One region of the Pseudocolwellia sp. G5-9 genome, then DNA from elsewhere that is predicted to be linked to it. Evidence: predicted binding sites of a transcription regulator. Region 1 holds the regulator's gene; each other region holds the start of a gene.
The links. Region 1 encodes FNR, which switches genes on or off when oxygen is low (the NO sensors DNR and NnrR bind a similar motif). Its sites were predicted from a motif close to TTGATCTAGATCAA; they were not measured.
Positions count from the first base shown of each region.

Region 2: a site for FNR is predicted at 1,920-1,933, ahead of AC0L5Q_RS08255 (cytochrome ubiquinol oxidase subunit I). Genes of this name have one in related genera too.
Region 3: a site for FNR is predicted at 2,240-2,253, ahead of AC0L5Q_RS11395 (DUF3149 domain-containing protein). Genes of this name have one in related genera too.

Region 1 covers NZ_CM147893.1:375,769-383,541, reverse strand. The annotation lists gene AC0L5Q_RS01605 (heavy metal translocating P-type ATPase) at 1-2,184, shown strand, start outside; gene ccoS (cbb3-type cytochrome oxidase assembly protein CcoS) at 2,193-2,426, shown strand; gene AC0L5Q_RS01595 (sulfite exporter TauE/SafE family protein) at 2,426-3,085, shown strand; gene fnr (fumarate/nitrate reduction transcriptional regulator Fnr) at 3,145-3,873, shown strand; gene uspE (universal stress protein UspE) at 4,440-5,369, shown strand; gene AC0L5Q_RS01580 (hypothetical protein) at 5,634-6,224, shown strand; gene ttcA (tRNA 2-thiocytidine(32) synthetase TtcA) at 6,360-7,277, shown strand.
Region 2 covers NZ_CM147893.1:1,930,501-1,938,273, forward strand. The annotation lists gene cydB (cytochrome d ubiquinol oxidase subunit II) at 1-237, opposite strand, end outside; gene AC0L5Q_RS08255 (cytochrome ubiquinol oxidase subunit I) at 248-1,834, opposite strand; gene AC0L5Q_RS08260 (sigma 54-interacting transcriptional regulator) at 2,163-2,930, shown strand; gene AC0L5Q_RS08265 (MFS transporter) at 3,278-4,615, opposite strand; gene AC0L5Q_RS08270 (glycerophosphodiester phosphodiesterase) at 4,787-5,476, opposite strand; gene AC0L5Q_RS08275 (hypothetical protein) at 6,069-6,206, shown strand; gene AC0L5Q_RS08280 (TonB-dependent receptor) at 6,206-7,773, shown strand, end outside.
Region 3 covers NZ_CM147893.1:2,656,931-2,664,703, reverse strand. The annotation lists gene cysQ (3'(2'),5'-bisphosphate nucleotidase CysQ) at 1-415, shown strand, start outside; gene AC0L5Q_RS11405 (YheU family protein) at 444-680, opposite strand; gene AC0L5Q_RS11400 (hydrolase) at 677-1,657, opposite strand; gene AC0L5Q_RS11395 (DUF3149 domain-containing protein) at 2,051-2,179, opposite strand; gene AC0L5Q_RS11390 (tetratricopeptide repeat protein) at 2,322-3,062, opposite strand; gene AC0L5Q_RS11385 (ATP-binding cassette domain-containing protein) at 3,215-5,134, opposite strand; gene AC0L5Q_RS11380 (YheV family putative zinc ribbon protein) at 5,247-5,441, shown strand; gene AC0L5Q_RS11375 (SlyX family protein) at 5,448-5,687, opposite strand; gene AC0L5Q_RS11370 (WD40 repeat domain-containing protein) at 5,672-6,613, opposite strand; gene fkpA (FKBP-type peptidyl-prolyl cis-trans isomerase) at 6,778-7,530, shown strand; gene rsd (sigma D regulator) at 7,657-7,773, opposite strand, start outside.

The DNA.
Region 1 (7,773 bases):
AAAACTAACGAATACAAAGAAGCTATTTTAACTATTGATGGTATTAGTTGTGCTGCCTGCGCATGGTTAATTGAAATGCAGCTATCGAAAACCACAGGCATAGTTTCTATTACCGTAAATGCAACCACACAACGCGCAACCGTTAGATGGCAAGATGATAAACTAAAGTTAAGTGAAATATTAAAACGCATAGACAGCATCGGTTATAAAGCACTTCCCTTTAAAGCCAGCCAAATCGAAGAACTAAACAAAGCTCAAAGTAAATCATTTATCAAGCGTTTAGGCGTTTCAGGCATTTTAATGATGCAGGTATTAATGATTGCCGTAGGATTATATTTTGGCGCGTTTTCAGATATGTCTGAATACAACCTTGTTTATTTAAGATGGGCTAGCTTAATTTTAACTTTACCTATAGTTACCTACGGCGCTTTTCCTTTTTATAAAGGTGCGATAAATACATTAAAAATAAAACGCCTTTCAATGGATGTTCCTGTTTCTATTGCTATAACTCTTGCTTTTTCTGCCAGCGCTTGGGCAACGGTTAGTCAGCAAGGAGAAGTGTATTTTGAATCAGTCGCCATGTTTACTTTCCTATTACTTATTGGCAAGTTTTTAGAGTTTAGAGCGCGAATGCGAGCCTCTCATGTTTCGGCTAATTTACTCAAGCTAATGCCGATGACCGCAACCAAGCTTGTTTCTATCACTGACGATAAAGGCACAACTCAACAAGAAAAATTAATAGCCGCGAAACATTTAAAGAAGTTTGATCTTGTATTGATCAAGCCTGGTGAAACTGTACCTGCCGATGGCATGGTTATTTCAGGTACTAGCCAAATTAATGAATCGATGTTATCTGGTGAACAAACACCTGTTAACAAAAATATTGGCGATAATGTTTTAGCGGGTACCATTAACGGCGATGGTAATATTACGGTTGAAGTAAAAAAAGAAAATCAATATTCATTCTTAAACCAGATGATACGTTTAAGTGAATCGTCTCAAGCCCATAAACCTAAATTAGCCAAGCTTTCAGACAAAATAGCACAATATTTTGTCGCAACAATTTTACTTACCTCAATAGCAACGGCTATTTATTGGCAAATACACTTACCTGAAGAAGCCTTTTGGATAACGCTTTCGGTATTAGTGGCAACCTGCCCTTGTGCTTTATCGTTAGCCACACCAACCGCATTAACTTGCGCAACAGTTACACTAAATAATAAAGGTATCTTGATAAAGTCAGCCCACGTAATGGAAACCTTACCTAACGTTAATTGTTTTGCTTTTGATAAAACAGGCACGTTAACCACGGGTGAGTTTACTATCAGTAAGGTGGAATTATTTGATCGTGCGTTTAGCGAAAAACAAGTATTAGCTATTGCTGCTGGATTAGAATCTCACTCAGAACACCCTATCGCAAAAGCATTTATTAAACATAGAGACTTTTCTCTTAATGTCACCCAAATAGAAGTAACACCCAGTTCAGGCGTTTCAGGTAATTATCAAAACGAAACCTACCAAATAGGTAAACCCAGTTGGTTATTACCCACCCTACGTTTAGCCGATTCAGAAGCTAATGTGAATAATGCTCAATGCGTATTGGTAACAGGCGAACAACTTATCGCTGCCTTTTACCTAGAAGACAGTGTAAGAGATAACGCCGCTAGCTTAATTAAAAACTTGCATGACCAATCAATATCAACCTTAATGCTTTCAGGCGACAATAAAGCCGGTTGCGATAAAACACAGTCTGTTTTGCATTTATCTCAAGCTCACAGTAATTTAAGTGCTAAAAATAAAGTTGAGCTATTAAAAGCCAAACAAGTTGACCATATTGTTGCCATGGTGGGTGATGGTGTCAACGACACGCCTGTATTTAGCGCGGCTCATATAGCCATAGCCATGGGAAGTGGTACAGATATTGCGAAAAACGGCGCAGATATTATATTATTAAACAGTGATTTAACTAATATTACTGCGTTAAAACTCATTGCTCAAAAAACTAAAAAAATTATTTGGCAAAACTACTTATGGGCATTTGGTTATAATGCCTTAGTGTTGCCGTTAGCAATGGCTGGCTATATTACGCCTTACCTCGCAGTTATTGGTATGTCAGCCAGTTCCATATTGGTTGTGACTAACTCACTGCGCTTACTTAATATCAAAAAAGATACAAAAGGCTAATATATTCAATGAGCATAATTTACGTATTAATTCCTATCGCGGTACTATTAACGGCTATTGGCCTTTATCTTTTTTTCTGGGCAGTTAAAACAGAACAATTTGATGATCTTGAAAAACAAGGTTTAAGTATTTTGTTTGACGAAAATGACGATCAAGCAGCTGATAAAAATAAATCAACATCAGAATTAATATCAGAAAAGAATAAAAACACCAACGCATCAAATCAACCAAAAGATAGTTAATGAACATTGATTATTTTTCAGCCTTTATTATAGGCATTTTGGGATCTGGCCATTGCTTAGGAATGTGTGGTGGCATAACCTCAATGCTAACCTCTGCTCTACCTAAACATTCGTCGTACTCAAAAACACTTTTAGTTTTCAGTTATAATTTTGGTCGCATATTATCTTATACCCTAATTGGCGCAATAGTTGGTTTTACAGGTTCTGTCGCGGCTAAAAATCTTGGCGTACCTTTAGCTGGTTTACGCGTAATATCCGCTCTATTTCTTATATTTTTAGGACTTTATATTGGCCAATGGCTTATGTGGTTAAATAGAGTTGAACGCTTAGGTAAATTTATTTGGCAATATTTATCACCTTACTCCAAACGTTTAATACCTGTAGACTCACCACAAAAAGCCATAGGTTTAGGTGCGCTATGGGGCTGGTTGCCCTGTGGTTTAATTTATTCAATGCTAACATGGTCATTAGCTAGTGGCAGCGTAACTACGGGCGCATTAATTATGACTAGCTTTGGCTTAGGAACCCTACCAGCATTGCTTATTATGTCGTATAGCTTAATCAAAGCAAAAACGCTACTTAACCACCCCTTATTTAGAAAAACAATGGCAATAAGCCTTATCGGTTACGGTATTTATACCTTGTACTTGCTCGTTTAATCGATTGCATATAGATGAAGGTTAGAATATGATCCAAATCAATTAACCTTTGATTAAGTATGGACATTATGGAAAACAACAATTGCTCAGGAAAACAACACATCCATTGTCAAAACTGTAGTATTAGTGAATTATGCCTTCCATTTTCGTTAAACGAGCAAGAACTTAATACGCTTGATAATATTATTGACCGTAAAAAGCCTATCCATAAAGGTGAGCAAATTTTTCAAGACGGCGACGAAATGAAATCTCTTTATGCCATTCGTTCTGGTACATTTAAAACCTTTACCGTTAATGAGCAAGGAGAAGAACAAATTACAGGGTTTCATCTAGCAGGTGATTTATTAGGTTTTGACGCCATTGCCAATTCAGAACATCCTAGTTTTGCTAAAGCACTGGAAACATCAATGGTATGTGAAATTCCATACGACACGTTAGACTCTATTTCTAACACTATGCCAAAGCTTAAAAAACAAATATTAAAAATGATGAGCTCTGAAATTCGTTCAGATCATGAAATGCTTATGTTACTTAATCATAAAAATGCAGAGCAACGATTAGCAACTTTTATTAGTACGTTAAGTAAAAGATATCATGAACGAGGATTTTCTGCGTCTGAGTTTAGATTAACCATGACACGTGGCGATATAGGTAACTTTATTGGTTTAACGGTTGAAACGATTAGCCGCTTACTGAATAGGTTTCATAAAAATGGTTTAATCGATGTGAGTGGCAAACTGATTACCATTAAAAATATTGAAAAGCTTAACGAAGTTGCTTCACTGTAATTCGATATATACCCGTTACCAATCAAGAGGCTATTTCAGAGTGCTTGAGCGATATCAATTCAAGGCAACGCTTTGTGATAATGGTTACTCCCTTATGAAAAGCGTTGTTGATGAAGTGATTTTGCTCAAGCGCTTCTTCGATGGGTCTAAAACAATTTATGCTTCGTTATTAACTTTAGTCAGGTTCCTACACGGATGTAGGACATTAGGGTAACGCAGGAGCAGTTACCGAGAATAGCCATGACGTAAACTTAATGCCTTGCATACATGGATGTAGACCTTAGATTTTGTTTGGAACGTAAAATCTGTGCTTAAATTGTTTTTAGTTCCCACTGAAACCTGCATCTTGAATGATAACGGGTATAAACAACAGTAGTAAAAGGTACGTTATTATTACTGTTGTTAATCTCCGTAAAAGATCTATTTTAAATTTCATATTCCCCTCTTCATCAAGATATTATTAATTAAGAATATCTTGATGTAAAACAATTAAAAAACACTCGTTCATACACTATACTGATACTCATGGTATTATAAATACGAGCTAAATAATTGGGGACGATATTATGAAAAAGTATCAAAATATACTAACGGTTATTGATCCTACGACAGACGACCAAAAAGCGTTAAAGCGTAGTATTGAACTAGCACAACATACTAAGGCTACTATCACAGCCTTCTTATCTATTTTTGATTTTTCTTACGAAATGACCACCATGTTATCAAGCGATGAACGTGAATCTATGCGACAAACCGTTATAGACGATAGACACCAATGGCTTAATAACATTATCGAACAACTCGATACAGAGTCACTTACTATCAACACCAAAGTTGTTTGGCACAACAGACCTTTTGAAGCAGTGATCAGCGAAGTGCTTGATCATAATCACGACATTGTTATTAAAGGTACTCACGAACACGACAAACTAAAATCCGTTATATTTACGCCTACCGACTGGCATATTTTACGTAAATGCCCTTGCCCTGTGTTATTAGTTAAAGATCATTTATGGCCTGAAAACGGCAATATACTTGCAGCAATAAATGTAGGAAGTGATGAAGAAGAACACCTTTCGCTTAACCATAAAATCACCTCACAAGCGAGCGACTTAGCAAAAACAATAAACGGTAACGTGCACATTGTTAATTCTTATCCCGGTACGCCTGTTAACATCACCATAGAAATACCTGAATTTAACGCGGTAGAATACAACGATACTATGTTAAAACATCACCAAGATGCGATGACAGAACATTGTGAAAAATACCAGATAGCGAAAGAGAACACCTACGTTCAAGAAGGTTTACCTGAAGATGTTATCGAAGAAATTGCCAACCAAATCGACGCAGAATTAGTGATTTTAGGCACGGTAGGTAGAACAGGATTATCAGCCACATTAATAGGCAATACCGCTGAACACGTAATAGATCGACTGAACTGTGATGTACTCGCGTTAAAACCTGATGGATATGAATCACCTTTTGTTAAGTAATAAAAACACTAATAAAGTAGCTAATTACTATTTTAGTTACTTTATTACCTATTACATCTAAATCAACTTAACTCTACTTTAACTAGCTTAGTAACCAAGTCCTCCTATTTGTAGTAATATTAAATTGATCCCTCGCCAATAACAAAACTCAATTAGCGATATATAACACTACAATTAACAAATCAATCTATTGATTTTATTATTAAAGTTGTGTAATGTTAGTTTCGTATTTAGGGAAAAAATATTATATAAAAGGAAATTATTATGAACAAACTCATCTCTATATTAGGTACCCTTACCTTTTTATCTTCAACATCTGCATTAGCTGATACTCTTACGTTTTCTGGTGCAACTCACTGTAATGAAGATGTAGTTAAACATGCAACTGCATTTAATAACTTAAAAACGGCTGAAGGCGCCTTAAATGCCCTATCAACTATTTCTTCTGAGTCTGTAGGTCCAACCGAACAAGGTTACTTTATCTTTGATCCTCAATTTGAAAGAACCACTAGATACTTCAATTGTAGTGTCCCTCTAACAGCCAATATGGGTAATATTTCACTTAACGTTTATGGCAAAGTCAATGGTATACAACAAGCACCAGGTGGGTGTCTAATTTCACGTATACGGAAAGTAAACGATGGAGGAATACCTAAATGGTTTAGATTTGGGACTGGTGAAGGTTTTGATTGGAGTACTATTACAAACTATAATATAACAGGTGAGCAGTTTGTAAATTATAGTACAAATAATATTAATAACAATTATGAAGCTGACAGTACTTTAGAATTAAAATGTCGTACAACATGGTCAGGCGGTAGCGTATCGATTGGTCAGATAGCAGTAACGTACTAACAATTAAATAAATTTTCTCCCTAAATACTCTAGAGTTATTAATATAACTCTAGACTCTTTTAATTCTCCTCTTACCTAGTTTATTAAGAACAAACCTTTAGGTATAATGCGCTCGCTATTAACGTGAGAACATATATGAACGCTTTACCTACAACACCTGAAGTATCACTAACATCCGAGCAAGCCATACAACTATCTAAGCTAGAAAAACGCTTACGACGCAATGTGGGTCAGGCGATCGCTGAATACAATATGATTGAAGACGGCGATAAAGTCATGGTGTGTTTATCGGGAGGTAAAGACTCTTTTTCAATGCTAGATATTCTGCTTAAATTACAAAAAGCTGCTCCTATTCATTTCGAAATCGTTGCAGTTAATTTAGATCAAAAGCAGCCGGGTTTCCCTGAACATATTCTTCCTGAATATCTTGAATCGTTAAATATTCCTTATTACATAGTTGATAAAGATACTTATTCTGTTGTTAAAGAAAAAATATCAGAAGGAAAAACCACTTGTGGTTTATGTTCGCGCTTACGCAGAGGAACCTTATATTCATTTGCTGAAAAAATAGGAGCCACTAAAATAGCACTTGGCCATCATATGGACGATATTGTTGAAACCATGTTTCTCAATATGTTTTATGGTGCAAAACTAAAGTCTATGCCTCCAAAACTTCGCTCTGACGATGGCAGAAATATTGTGATTAGGCCTTTAGCTCACTGCAGAGAGCAAGATATTTTAGATTATTCTAACTTTCAACACTACCCTATCATTCCTTGTAATTTATGTGGTTCACAAGAGAACCTTCAAAGACAAAACATTAAAGCCATGCTAAGCGAATGGGATAAGCAAACACCCGGACGTGTTCAAAATATATTCAAGTCACTCAAAAATGTAAGTTTAAGCCAATTAGCAGATACTGACCTATTCGACTTTTCAAACCTTGCCATAGATAGAACTGAAAAACGGAAAGCATATGAGTTTTCTGATGAAGTAGTATCATCTACAAACATAGATGAAAACCAGTTTATTAACATTACCAATATCTCATAAAATATTAATAACAAAATAATTTATCTTAAAGGTGTCTCTCAAAATAGTTTCACTATAGTAGCGCACCTCATCAACTTATATGATAAGTCATCTGAACTCGGCTTGATAAATGCTTCTCTAACAGCTATTTTTCCTAACTTCTACGTTAAATTTACTTGCAATAAAAGATAATGCTTTTTATAAGGGAACGACCATTATTACAAAGCACTGCCTTGAATTGATATAGCTCAAGCACTTTGAAATAAACTCTTGAGTAGTAACGGGTATACTTCAATTCATTAATAACAGATTAAACCGAGTTCAGATTAAGTATTATATTACGTTAGGTAAGTTTTCACCTCGTAACTTACCTTAGCCCATTCTATAAACGCCTTATAAAAAACATCCCCTCTCAAACACATCAAAATATCAAACCAAAATTCAGGTTAGGTAGTTTTTAAGTAAGTTATTTTCTGAAAATGGGTTGCAATAACCTAACTTTAGAATGATAATGCGA
Region 2 (7,773 bases), 1.6 Mb from region 1:
ATACACTAAGGGCCAAGCAGCAAAAAGTGATGCACCTGCAGTAATAAGCCATACTTGGTTTCCGTCCCAATGAGCGCCTACCGTGTTAATAACCACACGACTTTCAACATCTTTTTTGGCAACAAACGGAAGCAAACCACCTACTCCCATATCCATACCATCAGTTACGGCAAAACCGATAAAAAGAAAGCCGATCAGACCCCACCATATAAATTTTAATGTTTCGTAATCAAACATATATTGCTCCTTAAGAATTCTGACTGCGAAGACCAGACGTTAACTCTGGTGTTTTTTCAAAATGATAACGCCCTGTATGTAATGAACTAGGACCTAATCGAGCAAACTTAACCATTAAATACATTTCGATAATAAATAAAATGGTATAAACAACAATAAAGGCAATAAGAGAAAACAGTACATCGCCAACCGCTAGATCTGAAGTCGACAAAAAGGTCGGTAATACTTCACTAATCGCCCAAGGTTGACGACCAAACTCAGCCACAAACCAGCCTGTTTCTATGGCTATCCATGGCAGTGGTAAAGCAAACAGTAATGATTTTAATAACCAAGGTTTAGTCTCTATTTCACGACGAGCATTAAAGTAAAAAGCTAAAACAAAAAGTAATAACATTACTACACCACAACCAACCATTACTCTAAATGCCCAAAACACAGGAGCAACTGGCGGAGTAGAGTCTTTAACCGCCTGTTGAATTTGTTCTTCGGTGGCATCAACTACATTATTGGTATAGCGTTTAAGTAAAAGTCCGTAACCTAAGTCATGTTTAGTCTCATTAAAGCGAGCAATGTTTTCAGGCGTTTCTTCACCATTACGTAACTTAGTTAAATATTCATAAGCGATCATGCCATTACGAATACGAGGTTCATGGGCTTTTTGTAAGTCACGTAAACCAATCACTTTTTCATCTAAAGAACGAGTCGCAATAATTCCCAAAACATAAGGTATTTTTACCGCATAATCGGTTTCCATCGTTTCATCGTTTGGTAAACCGACTAAAGTAAATGCAGCGGGGGCAGGCTCTGTATGATATTCGGCTTCAATTGCAGCAAGTTTTACCTTTTGTACTTCTCCTGTTTCATATCCAGACTCATCACCTAGTAAAATAACCGATAAAATGGCTGCTAAACCAAAACCGGCAGCAACCGAAAAAGAACGTTTAGCAAAAGCTACATCTCGGCCTTTCAGTAAGTAATAACTACTAATACTTAAAACAAACATTGACCCAGCAACATAGCCACCAGCAACGGTATGAATAAATTTAACCTGAGCAACAGGGTTAAAAATAATTTCACTAAAGCTCACTAACTCCATGCGCATGGTCATGTAATTAAATTCACTACCAATAGGGTTTTGCATCCAACCATTGGCGATTAATATCCATAACGCAGACAAGTTAGTGCCTAATGCCATTAGGAAAGTCCCTATTAAGTGCTGTCGTTTACTTAAGCGATCCCAACCTAAAAAGAACATACCCACAAAGGTAGATTCAAGGAAAAAAGCCATCAAGCCTTCAATGGCTAATGGCGCACCAAAAACATCACCCACATAATGAGAGTAATATGACCAGTTGGTACCAAACTCAAACTCCATCGTGAGGCCAGTAGCCACACCAATGGCAAAGTTAATACCAAATAACTTGCCCCAAAACTTGGTCATGTCACGATAAATTTCGCGGCCAGTCATCACGTAAACCGACTCCATGATGAACAAAATCCAAGTTAAACCTAAAGTTAGTGGTACAAACAAAAAATGAAATAATGCCGTAACAGCAAACTGCCACCGCGATAGTTCTACTAGGGTTTCACTTATCATACTCATTACTCTCGTTATTGCTCTTTTGTGTTAAAAAACATATTACTATGGCTTGAGCTAGCTTTGGTTTCTATCTAACTAATCATTGATTGAAATCAATAGTTTTTCAAATTCTCTTTTTAAATAAAATTAATGCTCTTATTAATCGATAAAAATAAGGTTCAACAACTTTATTCAGCAGCTCAGTATTTTCTGTACTTCATTAATTAACTACTTAAAAAGCAACAAAGATGCCACAAGACAAAACAAAATTAAAACCTATAAAAAACAGTTTATTAACACTTACAATAAGAATATTTCAGATAAAAACCTTTCAATAGAGACATAAATGACATTAAATAAAAACATCAAAGTCATAAATGTCACAAACAAGCAGGTAATCGTGGTAAATCAAACCATTCAAGCAATAATAGAATCAATTGAAAAACCAGCGATTACCAGTAAAAAAGGCTTAGTTTGTATGGCAAATGGCGGCACCCTATTTTTAGATGAAATTGGCGATATCCCCTTAAACTTACAAGTAAAGTTATTACGATTACTGGAAACAGGATATTACCGACGAGTTGGCAGTACTGAAAAGCAAAAAGCCAATTTTAGGCTAATTTGTGCAAGCCATAAGAACATAGAAGAAATGGTAGAACAAGGAGAGTTTAGAGAAGATTTATATTATCGAATTGACGCTTTTCCTATTCACTTACCCACATTAAAAGAAAGAAAAACCGATATTCCATTACTCGCCGAACATTTATTACTAAAAAGTGAATTTCCAACTAAAAAGTTTTCACCCGAGGCATTAAACGCATTAACCCTTTATCATTACCCCGGCAATGTACGAGAGCTTAAAAACATTGTTCAACGCAGTGCTTTACTGAGTGATGATGATTTAATTACTATTGAATCATTACCACAAAAAATTATTGTCTTAAATCAAACACAAAACAGTACTACAAACCTCATCTCAAATGAAAAAAAACACATTACTGACTTGCTTAAACAATACGGTAACCAACCTAAAGTTATTGCTGAAAAATTAGAAATAAGTGTGAGAACGCTATACAGAAAGTTACAAAAGCACGAGTTAAATATAAAAAATTAATTATTAATAGAAGATAACCGTAAGCATAGGAATTCGTTCAGATTGATTTAGGAAAGTTAAGTAACACTGAGTTAATTAAGTTATATACCCGTTACCAATCAAGATACGTATTTCAGAATACTTAAGCGATATTACTTCTTCGATGGCTCTAAAAACAATTTATACCAAACACATTAATGAATTGACCTATTTTATACGACGAATAAATGGTCAAATACATAGGTTCATCGTTCCAGACTGAACCTAAGCACATACTTCCTGTAGGTGAGACATTTATTTTAATAACGAGTTGTTTTAATAATTAAATAAATCACGATGTCATTGGCCATTGCGATTAGTATTAAACCTTACACTGACTTTGCCGCTTTATATTCTGAATGCATAAAACCCCATACGGAGAGAATACCCACAGCAGAAATTAAAATTAACATATTCATAAAGCTAGACCAGCCACCGGCACTATCAGCTAATCTACCGCCAACAAAGCCAAATGTAGCACTTGCAGCAAAACCAAAAGCATCAATTAAACACACGAGTTTCGCGCTATGTGGTCCGCCATATTCAATAGAGAATATTGACATAGGTAAGTAATAAGCCGGTGATATTGAAAAAGCGAATAAGAAAATAGCCGTTAGCGCCACCAAATAATTAACTTCGTTACTAAAAGCAAACCAAGATAAATACTTCAACGTTAGTACACTCAGTAAACTAATAGTTAACGCTATGGTTAGAACGGTTCTAATGCCCTTTTTGGAGAAGCGATCATAAAACGCGATAGAAGCTAATAGCCCACCTAAAGAACCTATTGGGAATATAGTAGAAGCCATTGCAGCTTGCGAAGGTGTTAGCTTGTAGCTTTCCATCAAGTAAACCGCTACAAAATCTAAAAATGCCATCATACAAGTTAGCATCATCAACATGATCACCACTAACCAAACTCGTGGGCTTTTAGCAAAAGCGAGCATTCCACCCATCATGCTAGTGCCTTCCAGCGGATGATTGTACTTATTATCAAGGGCTTGTTTTGATGCTAAGGCTAGTTCAATTTCTTCAGGACTTGCATTAGTGTTGTCATTTTCACCTTCATTATCTTTAAAGAAATTAGGGTTTTCAGGCTTTTCTTTTAAGAAAATATAACACCCTAAAAATATAACCAAAGCAAAAACAGCAGCGATAATGGCCACTGTTCGCCAATGCATAAAGCTTAATAACCAACCAAAAAATAAAGTAGCAAGTACAACACTAAAACGCGAACTGGTTGATAAAATACTCCATACTCTTCCGTAATGATGAGGATGATACCAATCGCCTACTAACTTAGTCATACCCGGCCAGCCAGCTGATTTAGTAAGGTAAAGTAAAAAGGCAAATACTGAAAATACCATCACATTAGGTGAAAACCCAAAGGCAATAATAAATAACGCAGTAAGTAACACACCAGCTAAAAAGGTAAAACGTCCGCCAATTTTATCAGCAAGAGGTCCCCAAATAAGTTTTCCCACCAGAGCACCTAAAGTACCGTATGCGGCAAAGTCCCCTAAGTTTGTTTTTGTTAAGCCCAAAGTCTCATCAGCAAGCATAGCAGGGCTGAGAATGGTGATCATTTGTCGACAGATCATCATGGCGGCATAACCCAAATACATATAGATAAGGATGTTTAATTGTTTAGGAGGTCTACTAGACATAATTTCTCGTTGAACGCTGTAATATAGTTTCTGACGCTGCTATAAAACTCTGGTTCTGTTGGTGTGAATTAACATTAACTGTACATGCACTATGATATTCAATTGTTTACGTAAAACTGACGTATATACTCATAGCTCAATTCAATTAAATTCTTATTTTTATATTTTTACTTAAAGCCGTTCTGGAAAGTTACTAAAAACACCATCAACACCTAAAGCTTTCACTTTAGCAATGTCATCGTATTCATTAACTGTCCAAACATATACTTTCAAACCTTTTTCATGTGCATCATTTACAAAATCTTGATTAATAAAATCTAAGCTCAAATTAACAGAATCTGCTTGAAGTTGAACAGCACATTCACTATACGAAAGTGGAACACCTTCAATTAATGCTCCAATCGATATTTCAGGATAATGCTGTTTAAACTTACTTAATTCGTGATGATCAAATGAAGAAACCATAAAGTCACTTTCAGCCCAGCCTTTCGTTTTTATATATTTTTTAATAACTTGGATAGTGGCTAATGCAGTGTCTTTACCTTTTAGCTCAACGTTCACGATAACTTTCTTATCTATAACGTCTAAAACTTCCTCAAGAGTGGGTACAAGTTCACCTTTACCCGCATCAAGAACTCTTAACTCGGCAAAGGTTTTATCTTCTGTATAACCTTTACCATTTGTCGTTCTATCAACTTTATCATCGTGCATAACAATAACTTCACCTGTTTTGCACACATAAACATCTAACTCTATAGCATCTACATTTAACGCCAATGCTTTTATAAAAGACCGAATGGTATTTTCAGGCTCATGCCCCATTGCGCCACGATGGCCTATTTTTAAAACGTTTTTATCCAAAATTCAATTCTCATTATTCTTTAATAATTACTTTCAACACGAACAATAAAGTAAATAAAAGCCTTTCATTTCAATCTAAGTTTAGCATTAAGCTTCTCTATATTGGTAAATATCTTAACAACACTTCTTTCTGTATCGTAGAAAATTCGGCATTATTCCCGCAATACAACCACAAAACAAGAACTTTCACACAAACTTAATAAGCAAAGCAATAAGTTCATCGGTTTTACCACAAAGTTAGAGAACGAATAATTTTTCACAAATAAACCGCTTGAAACTGCCCCCTTATTTGCTTCATTTGTTATAATCCCCCAAACGATCATTCAAACGGTTCCTTTGAGATCGTAAAAAACAGGTTAAGTAACTACGTTTCTTCTACCTATACTCTGTATATTTTTAATATATAAGTATGTTGTTACAGAACAATTAAGGCAAAACTTAAAGACAAAGTATCTAACAGTAAATTTCGAAGCTAATGGCCATTGAAAGTTATTTTATGGTTTGCTGCTAAGGGGAAAATATCGCTGTTGAAGAAGCTCTGTCTTAAATGAGTACTTAATATTTTTAGGAACAATAAATACAAAGGATACATATGTCTCACATAAAAAGACCTACTAAAACAGTATTAACTGTAGCAGTAGCGCTTGCATTGAGTAATGGTGCAATTCAGGCTCAAGAAAATAATGTAGAAAAAAAGAAGCTGACAGTGATCGCCAACTCGAAAGAATAATTGTTACATCAACCCGCCGCTCTGAAAACCAACAAGAAGTTCCACTTGCTGTTCAAGCAATGAGCGGTCAAAAGCTCCAAGAACTTGGTATTGATAGTTTTGAAGATTACGTTGCTTTACTTCCAGGTGTTAGTTCAGAAGGTCAAGGTCCGGGTAAACAAGAAACTTATATCCGTGGTGTTTCTGCAGGACGTGCAGATGTCAGGCTTGCAGGTATCGGCGGCGAACCAAGTGTAGCTTTTTACCTTGATGAGGCCCCTATCACAACACCAGGCCGTAATATTGATTTATATGCCGTAGATCTACAACGAGTAGAAGTATTAAAAGGCCCCCAAGGTACATTATTTGGTGCTAGTTCACAGGCCGGTACTGTACGTCTTATTTCTAACAAACCAGATTTAACTGACTTCAGAGCTGGTGGCGAATTAGGTATATCGTCAACGAAGAGTGGTGGCATCAGTAATAAAACAGAAGGCTTCGTTAACATTCCTCTTGTAGAAGACGTATTTGCAATCAGACTTGCGGGTTATAGCTCAACTGATGCCGGTTTTATTGATAACCAGCTTGCAACCACTAAGATACCACTAACAAACCCAGGCTTAGGTGGAACCGTTCCTTCATCTCGATTAGAAGTAACTAACGGCATATATGCAAAAGACGATTACAACGAAGCAACCTACAGTGGCATGAGAGCCAGTGCGTTATGGCAAATCAACAACGAATGGGATTTGTTAGTACAACATACAAGCCAGCAACTTGATATTGAAGGTTCTTTTGAATATGACCCATCAATCAGTACAGATGATGACTTAAACGTAACGACCTTTTCACCTGTTGAAGGTGACGATGAAGTTAACCTAACACAATGGACTGTGAATGGTATGCTTGGTGATCTTGAAGTGATCTACAACGGTTCATATACTGACCGTACCTATCAAGGTAATACTGATTACACAGCTTACATCGAAGTAGGCCCTTACGTACCTTATTATACTTGTGCCTCTGGTTACGATGAATGTTTTAGCCCAGTAATGACCACATCAGAGCAATTTGAAACTAAACGTTCTGTTCATGAGATCCGTGTTTCTACTAATGCTGAAGATCGTTTAAGAGCTATTGGTGGGGTTTTCTATGATGATCAACAACTTAACAGCTTAACTGATTTTAACTATGCCGGTTCTGTTCAAGCAGGTTTTTCACCAAACTTTCCTATACCAGGTGCCTTTACTAATACAGACGGCAGTGCTCGCCCTGCAGGTGTAACTTATTTCAATGATTACCAATCAGATCGTGAAGAAGTCTCCGTATTTGGTGAAATAGCTTACGACGTGACTGACGATGTAACGGTAACTCTCGGCGCTAGACATTATGAAATTGAAATAGGACTTAAAGGCCAATCTCCTTTCGGACAAAAAGCAGCGGGACCAGAAGCTGATGCAGGAACCAATGTAGATAAAAACCTTGCCGGCAAAACGCCAGCAACGTTATCAGGAACCATTTACAAAGGTAATATCCGTTGGAAAATGGATGAGAATACAATGTTCTATGCAACCTACTCTGAAGGCTT
Region 3 (7,773 bases), 2.3 Mb from region 1:
TGCGTTTAAAGAAACATCGGAAGGTACCACTAAAATTCAGGTGGCTGAATACGACGATAACCGTCCGATAAAGGTTGCGGTTAGCCGAAGACAAAAGTTAAATTTAATGGGGCAATACCTTAATAATGAATTTGACTATGAGTATGTGCCATTAGGAAGTTGTTCGTTAAAAAATGCATTAATAGCAGAAGGTTTAGCCGATTGTTATTTACGCATTGGACCAACTGGTGAATGGGATACGGGGGCAAGCCATTGCATTTTAGAGCAAGCGGGTGGCTCAATTATCGACAGTGAATTTATTCCATTAAGTTATAACAAAAGAGACAGTCTACTTAATCCTGACTTTATGTCATTAGGCTCTGCTGATATTCCTTGGGATAAAATAGTAAAACCTCATTCGGCTCGTCGCGATTAATTACTATCCCCCTAATAATGAAGAAGAGCTACTCTAACTCTTCTTTTTCTTCTTCAAATTGATCTGCAGGTATTATATTCACTGTTTCATGAAGCTCTGAATACACCAAAACTGCAGTGCCTAATGTTAACTGTTTACGTACTTGTTCTACTTTTTCTTCAATAGAAACATCTTCAGCGCCGTACTCTGTACCTTCTCGTAAAACAAATTCTTTAATAATGCTAAATAATGTTTCTGAATTTAAGTCTTTAAAGGGAATAATCATAAATAGTCCTGTAAAAATTTGGGAACTCTAGTCTCTAACCAATATATAGGTTTAAAGCCTTTGTGAGCTGTGTTACTTGAAAGAAAACCAACATGTCCGCCATGAGTTGAAACTTCGAATGTTATGTTTTCTGGCAAAGAGTCTATATGGGTAATATGTTCATGAGATAAAAAAGGATCGTCTTCTGCGTGAATAATTAAACAAGGTTGAGTTATCGCACTGAGTACGTTAATGCCGCTCGACTCATTGTAGTAATGTTCTGCGCTGGTAAAGCCATTTAATGGGGCTGTTACGCTATTATCAAAGTCACGCATTGTTTTTAGTTGTTTTAGCGCGTTTAACGAAATATGTTTAATGAGACCTAGTTTAATTTTTTCTTCGGTGCTGTGTTTTAACATATCAATCAAATACTTTTGATATATTTTAGAAGAGCCTTTATTGATTTTTGCGCTGCAACTCGCTAAATGTAATGGTGCACAAATAACGGTAGCGCAAACATAAGGAGAGTTTTCAGCTTCAGCTAAATATTTAGTTAATACATTACCTCCTAATGAATAACCAACAATAGCTAATTTACATTGTTGATAACGTGTTCTTAGTTGTTCAGAAAAATAATGAATATCGCAGGTATAACCCGAGTGATACGAATGTGCTAATCGGTTAGGTTTGCTACCACAACCCCGAAAATGAATTAACACCGCAATCCAGCCTTGTTGTTTAATTGCCTTAAACATACTTTTTATATAATGACTGTGCTGCGAGCCCTGCAAGCCATGTAATAAAACAATAATAGGCTTAGTGTTATTGGCCTGTGGTATTTCTGTCCATGCTAAATCAACGAAGTCGCCATCAGGTAACTCAAGTACTTCATTAACCGTTGAGGTCATCTCTTTACGATTAAGATATTTAGCCAGCATCGTTTGTACATGAGGGTTTGATAACCATTTAGCAGGTTTGAAGTTACTCGATTGAAACATGAAATAGCACGGGTTGAACAAAGTTACGTTATTGTAATGAAAAACAGCAGCGAAAACTGTATTTAACCTAAACTTGGTTTAAGAGACTCTTAATGTATTGAAATACAAGAAAAAATAGTTTTATTGAGCCTCTAGCTTGCTAGTTTTTCTTAATTTAAGGCAAATTTCGCGTCAATAGTAGTCTATTGCAAGTAAATTTAACGCAGAAGTTAGGAAAAATAGCTGCTAGAGAAGTATTTATTAAACCGAGTTTAGGTTATTTAGTTTTTATGATATGTAAGAGGGAATGAATTTACGCAATAGATTTGAGGTCATTTAAACTAAGGAGAGAAGTTAAGCTCTCCTCAATTGATTCGTGTAGTTTGCTTGTTGATTAATAGAGTTAGTGTAAATTCATCCATTATCATGAATTTTTTTCATGAAATAGAAAACATAAAATCCACAAATACCGAATAAAATCAGTAGGCCAACAAGTGAATATACGGCAACAGGGTCACTCAATAATAGGCTGAAAACGTTCATAAGAACCTCTCGTTAGTTAAAAGCTTAAACACATTTTAACTAACGCAACTGGTTTATATGATGATGTAGATCAAGAGTCTTTTAATTATACTCGTAACCAATCAATATGCGTATGAATGGTTACGGGTAATAAAACGAATCTTTAATAAGCTTTTTGATTGGCTATTTTAGCTTTTATTTCTTCACGTCTCACAATTTGTGCACGTATAGTTTCGGCTTCTTCTCTTATTTCTTTAATTGCGTCTGAACCTAAATTACGTTCATCCATTTCTAAGCTTTTTTTCGCTAAAGCATAACCATTTCGATAAGCGATAATATTCCAAAGATATGATTTTTCGTTACTTTTAGGTACGCCTTTACCTTCAAAGTACATTAATGCTAAGTTAAATTGTGCTAAAGCATAGTTCTGGTCTGCGGCTTTTTCATACCAACGAGAAGCTTTTAAGTAATCGCGGCTTACACCTTCGCCGTTGTAATACATAACGCCTAAATTAAACTGAGCTCTTGCTAGATCTTTATTCGCGGCTTTTTCAGTTAACGTAAATGCGGTTTTTAAATCTTTAGTTACACCTTCACCTGCTGAATACATAAGAGCAAGGCTAAATAGCGCATCAGGGTAGTTTTGTGAAGCCGCTAACGAAAATAATTCAAATGCTTTGGTTGCGTTTTTTTGAACGCCGTAACCGTTTTGGTAAATTAATGCCATTTGATACTGTGCAGGCGAGTAACCTTCTTTTACAAGAGGTTCAAATTCTTTTATTGCCGCTTTAAATTCTCCGCGGTTTAATTGAAAAATACCTAATTCTAAATCGCCATCATAACTAAAAGCTGAAAAACTGGTGGCTAAACTGAAAAAGATACATAGTAGTGAGCGCGTTTTCATTATTTACTCCTTATTTATGTGCATATACTTATAAAGTTTATATACAATAAATAGTTAAATGAACCATTATGGTTAATGTATTATTGATTTTACGTATTAATTACAGTGTAGCAACAATATTGACATTAATCTTGTGACATTTTTTAAGTCATCTATTCCGGTATATCTGACATAACTGCTTCAATTTGTTCTTCTAAGTCAAGCCATTGCATTTCGTTTTCTTCAATTTCAGATTTTAAATGGGCTTGTTTTTTAATGAGTTCATTTAAACGTGCTTTATGTTCAGCTTGGTAAATATCAGGGTCGGCTAATATGGCTTCAACCTCGTCTAATTCAGCTTGAAACTGTGTAACCTTTTTTTCAAATTTATCGGCTTGTTTTTTTAGTGGTGCTGCTTTTTTTCTTAGTTCAGCTTGTTCTCTGCGCTGTTGTTTTTTATCAACGCTTGAATCGTTATCACTGTTACTTGTGTTTGTTTTAGCATTTTTAAGGGTGAGCTTTTTTTCGTCGTTTAGCCATTGTTGGTAATCATCAATATCGCCGTCAAAATCTTGCACAGCATTATTGGCAACGATATAAAATTCGTCAACACACGACTCAAGCAAATACCTGTCATGGGCAATTAATATAATAGCGCCATCAAAGTCTTGCAGTGCAAGCACTAAGGCTTGACGCATTTCTAAATCTAAATGGTTGGTGGGTTCATCAAGTAATAGTAATTGTGGCTTTTCTAATACGATAAGCGCTAACACTAAGCGTGCTTTTTCACCGCCTGACATAGTACCAACAGAATCCAAAGCTTGATCGCCACTAAAACCAAAACGTCCTAAAAACGAGCGAGCTTCTAATAATGTTTTTTCAGGTTTAGCACGTAATATGTGATCGATAGCCGAGCTAGCCATATGTAATTGTTCAAGCTGATGCTGCGAAAAATAACCGACTTTAAGTTCTTGTGCGCAGTAACGTTCGCCTTGCATTAGCGCAAGTTCGCCTGCTAAAGATTTGATTAACGTTGACTTACCTGCACCGTTTCGCCCTAATAATCCTATACGGCTACCTGGTACTAAGGTCATATTTACTGAGCTTAAAATAATGGTTTCTTGATTATAACCACAGTCACTATCTGTTAATGAAAGTAACGGGTAAGGCAAGCTATCAGGCTTTTCGAAGCTAAACGTAAATTGGCTGTCTACATGTGCTGGCGCTAAATCAGGTAATTTTTGTAATCGTTTTAAGCGACTTTGTGCTTGTTTGGCTTTACTGGCTTTTGCTCTAAAGCGATCTACAAACGAGGTAAGGTGAGCCACTTCTTTTTGTTGCTTTTGGTATTGAGCATCTTGCTGGGCTAAATGCTCGGCACGTTGTCTTTCAAAAGCGGTGTAGTTACCAGCGTATAGTTTAGCTTGTTTGTGTTCTATATGAAGTATTTGGCCAATAACATCATCAAGAAAATCACGATCATGAGAAATAAGTACTAAGGTGCCAGTAAAACGTTTTAGCCAACGCTGTAACCAAATGACTGCGTCTAAATCTAAATGGTTAGTGGGTTCATCAAGTAATAACAGATCCGCTCGGCTGATCAAGGCTTGCGCTAAGTTTAAACGCATTCGCCAACCACCTGAAAAGGCTTTTACTGGGTTTGCCAGTTGTGGCTGTAAAAAACCTAAACCGTGTAATAACTCCCCAGCTCTTGCGGGTAAGCTGTAACCGTTAATGGTATCTATTTGGTTAATAATGGTAGCTTCAAGTGCACCGTTATCGTCTGCTCGTGCTTGTTCTAATTTTGCTTCAAGCTGACGAAATTCTTTATCGCCATCCATTACGTAATCAAGGGCAGACTGTTCTAAAGCAGGCGTGTCTTGTTTTACGGTAGCTATGCTCCAACTACTTGGCATAGACAAATCACCAGTATCCGGTTGAAGATCGCCAAGCAATGCTGCAAATAAAGAAGACTTACCACATCCATTCGCACCAACTAATCCTACTTTATGATTAGGATGAATAGTAAAGCTAGACCCTGCAATGAGGTTTTTTGTACCTCGGTCTAAGCCCAAATCGTTGGCAGTAATCAATGTATTATTCCTTCTTTAAAGTTAAGATGGGTATTGTCGCTTTTCCTATAGGTGTTATTCAAGGTAAAATACGTGTCTTGAATAAACTTAATTTAATAAAAGAGTTTCTATTTTGAAAAAACGTTTTATTGCGGGTGCAATTTGTCCAAAGTGTAAAGCTATGGACACCTTGTCTTTAACGAAAGAACAAGGTGTTGAAAAAGTAACGTGTGTTACTTGTGGCGAAACCATGACACAACCAGAAGAGCAAGTTGCCAAAGAAGTTAGACCTTATGAACAGGTTATAGGTGTGTTCAAGCAAGATTAAGCTCTACTAATAATGAGGTGGCGGTGGCTCAATGTCTTGTTCGCCAGATTGTTGAGGAGCAGAAGAATCTTTAATACGAGCAGCAATTAAGGTTAATTGGTGCTGTAATTCAGCTATTTGTGATTGATGAACGGTTATCTCGTCATTGAGTTGTTCAATTACGTCGTCTTGAAAAGCGTTACGTGATTCTAATGCTTCAATACGTTGTTCTAAATTTGTTTCAGGCATAATTATTTTATTTGCCATAATTCGGCATATCCAGAAGAGCTTTCAGTAATAATGTGGCTATTATCCCGAAAAGCGACGCTGTAAACAACTGCGCCGGCAGGTCTAATGTCATCTCTTGGTGTTACATGCCAACTTTCTTTACGTTTACCGGTTTTTATATCCCATAAACTGACTTTACGCGAAGGTGCTCCGGTGAGTAATTGAGTGCCATCGTCAGAAAACTGAATGGAGCTAAATACTTCTTGTCTATTGGTATATTGTAATTGACTGATGAGCTTCCCTGTTTTTAAATCCCAAATATTAGCGTCTTTTTTACTGTCTGCAGTAAAGGCATATCTACCTTTAGGATCTAAAGCCACTTTGGTGACTCTACTTGGGTGATTAAAACGATAAATAACTTGGCCTGACAAAGTGTCCCATACATAAGCAACAAAATCGTTCGCGCCCGAAAGTGCTATTCTGCCATTGGGTAGCATATCAACAGAGTTTACTTTTTCTGTATGGCCTAAAAATTCTAATCGTCTACCTGAATCAATCGTTACATGTAAAACTGTACCGTTAGTTTTTCCTACAAGTACGTGTTCACCGTTATTTGATAGGGCGATATCTCTTATGGTGGAGTCTCGTACTTGCCAATAACCTTCAGACTGACCATTAGTTATATTCCATAAAGCAAAGTTTTTGCTACTTGCTGTTAATACATAGCGATTGTCGTTTGCAATATCGATAGCCAGTACTAAATTGTCGGCACTGTCTTGTTGCTGAGACCAGTTAAACTTTAATGCGTTTTTTTCTAAGTCCCATAAACTAATACCATGATGAATAGAAGATACCGCGCTATATTGACCATTATTTGAAATATTTGCCGCATAAGCACCTTCAACTGAATGTTGCCAACGTTCAATAGGTGTACTTGAATTTGGTTGGCAGGCACTCAATATCATTATCAATATCGTCGATAGATACCATCTGTTACATTTATACAAAATATTAATACTTTTCACTGTCGGTATTTATGGTTAGTATAAGCCGCAATGATTAACAATACATAACTAAAAACGTTGTCTTGAAGGATTAATCCCCACTGGACAAGTATATGGAGAAATACATGAGATTTTTTAAACCGACTTTAGTCGCTGTTGCACTTGTTGCTGTAATGGGTTGTCAAGAAAAGGCACCTGTAGAAAAAGAATTAGTACTTGATACTGATGTACAAAAACAAGCGTACAGCTTAGGTGCTTCAATTGGTATGTACATGGATCGTAACCTTGAAGAACAAACTAAAATGGGTGTTACGTTAGACCAAGAAATTATCTTAAAAGGTTTTACTGATAGCTTAGCGGGTAAATCTCAAATAGAAAAAGAAGAAATTCAAACTATTTTGATGGGCTTAGATCAACAGATGAAAGCTAAACAGCAAGAACTTGCAACTAAAGAAGCTGAAGCAAGCAAAGCTGAAGGTGTGGCTTACTTAGAAGCCAACGCTAAAAAAGAAGGCGTAATGGTTACTGAATCAGGTATTCAATACAGCGTAATCACTGAAGGTGAAGGCGATAAGCCAGCAGCTACAGATACTGTAAAAGTTCATTACAAAGGTACGTTAATTAATGGCGAACAGTTTGATAGTTCATACGACCGTGGCGAACCAGCTGTATTCCCATTAAACCGTGTAATTCCAGGTTGGACTGAAGGCGTACAATTAATGACTGTAGGTTCTAAATACAAATTTACTATTCCGTCAGACTTAGCATACGGACCAGCAGGTAGCCCTCCACGTATTCCTGGTAACTCAGTATTAGAATTTGAAATTGAATTATTAGAAATTCAAAAAGCAGAAGCTCCAGCGCAAGTAGGTGAGTAATTCTGTAGTGTAAACATAATGCTTTAAGATTATGTTCTACAATAAAAAACGAGCTTTAATAGCTCGTTTTTTTGTGCGCTTTTACTTATTTTATACCAAATGCATTAATACATGCTTTATTGATATTTAGCTTCTTGAAGCACTTTGTAAAAGACTGTCTTCTAATTCAAACCGTTGTTCTAAATGTTTACCTAAAAGTGATAAATTGTCGTCAAACGCATTCAGGTGTTCTTCTAGAATGGT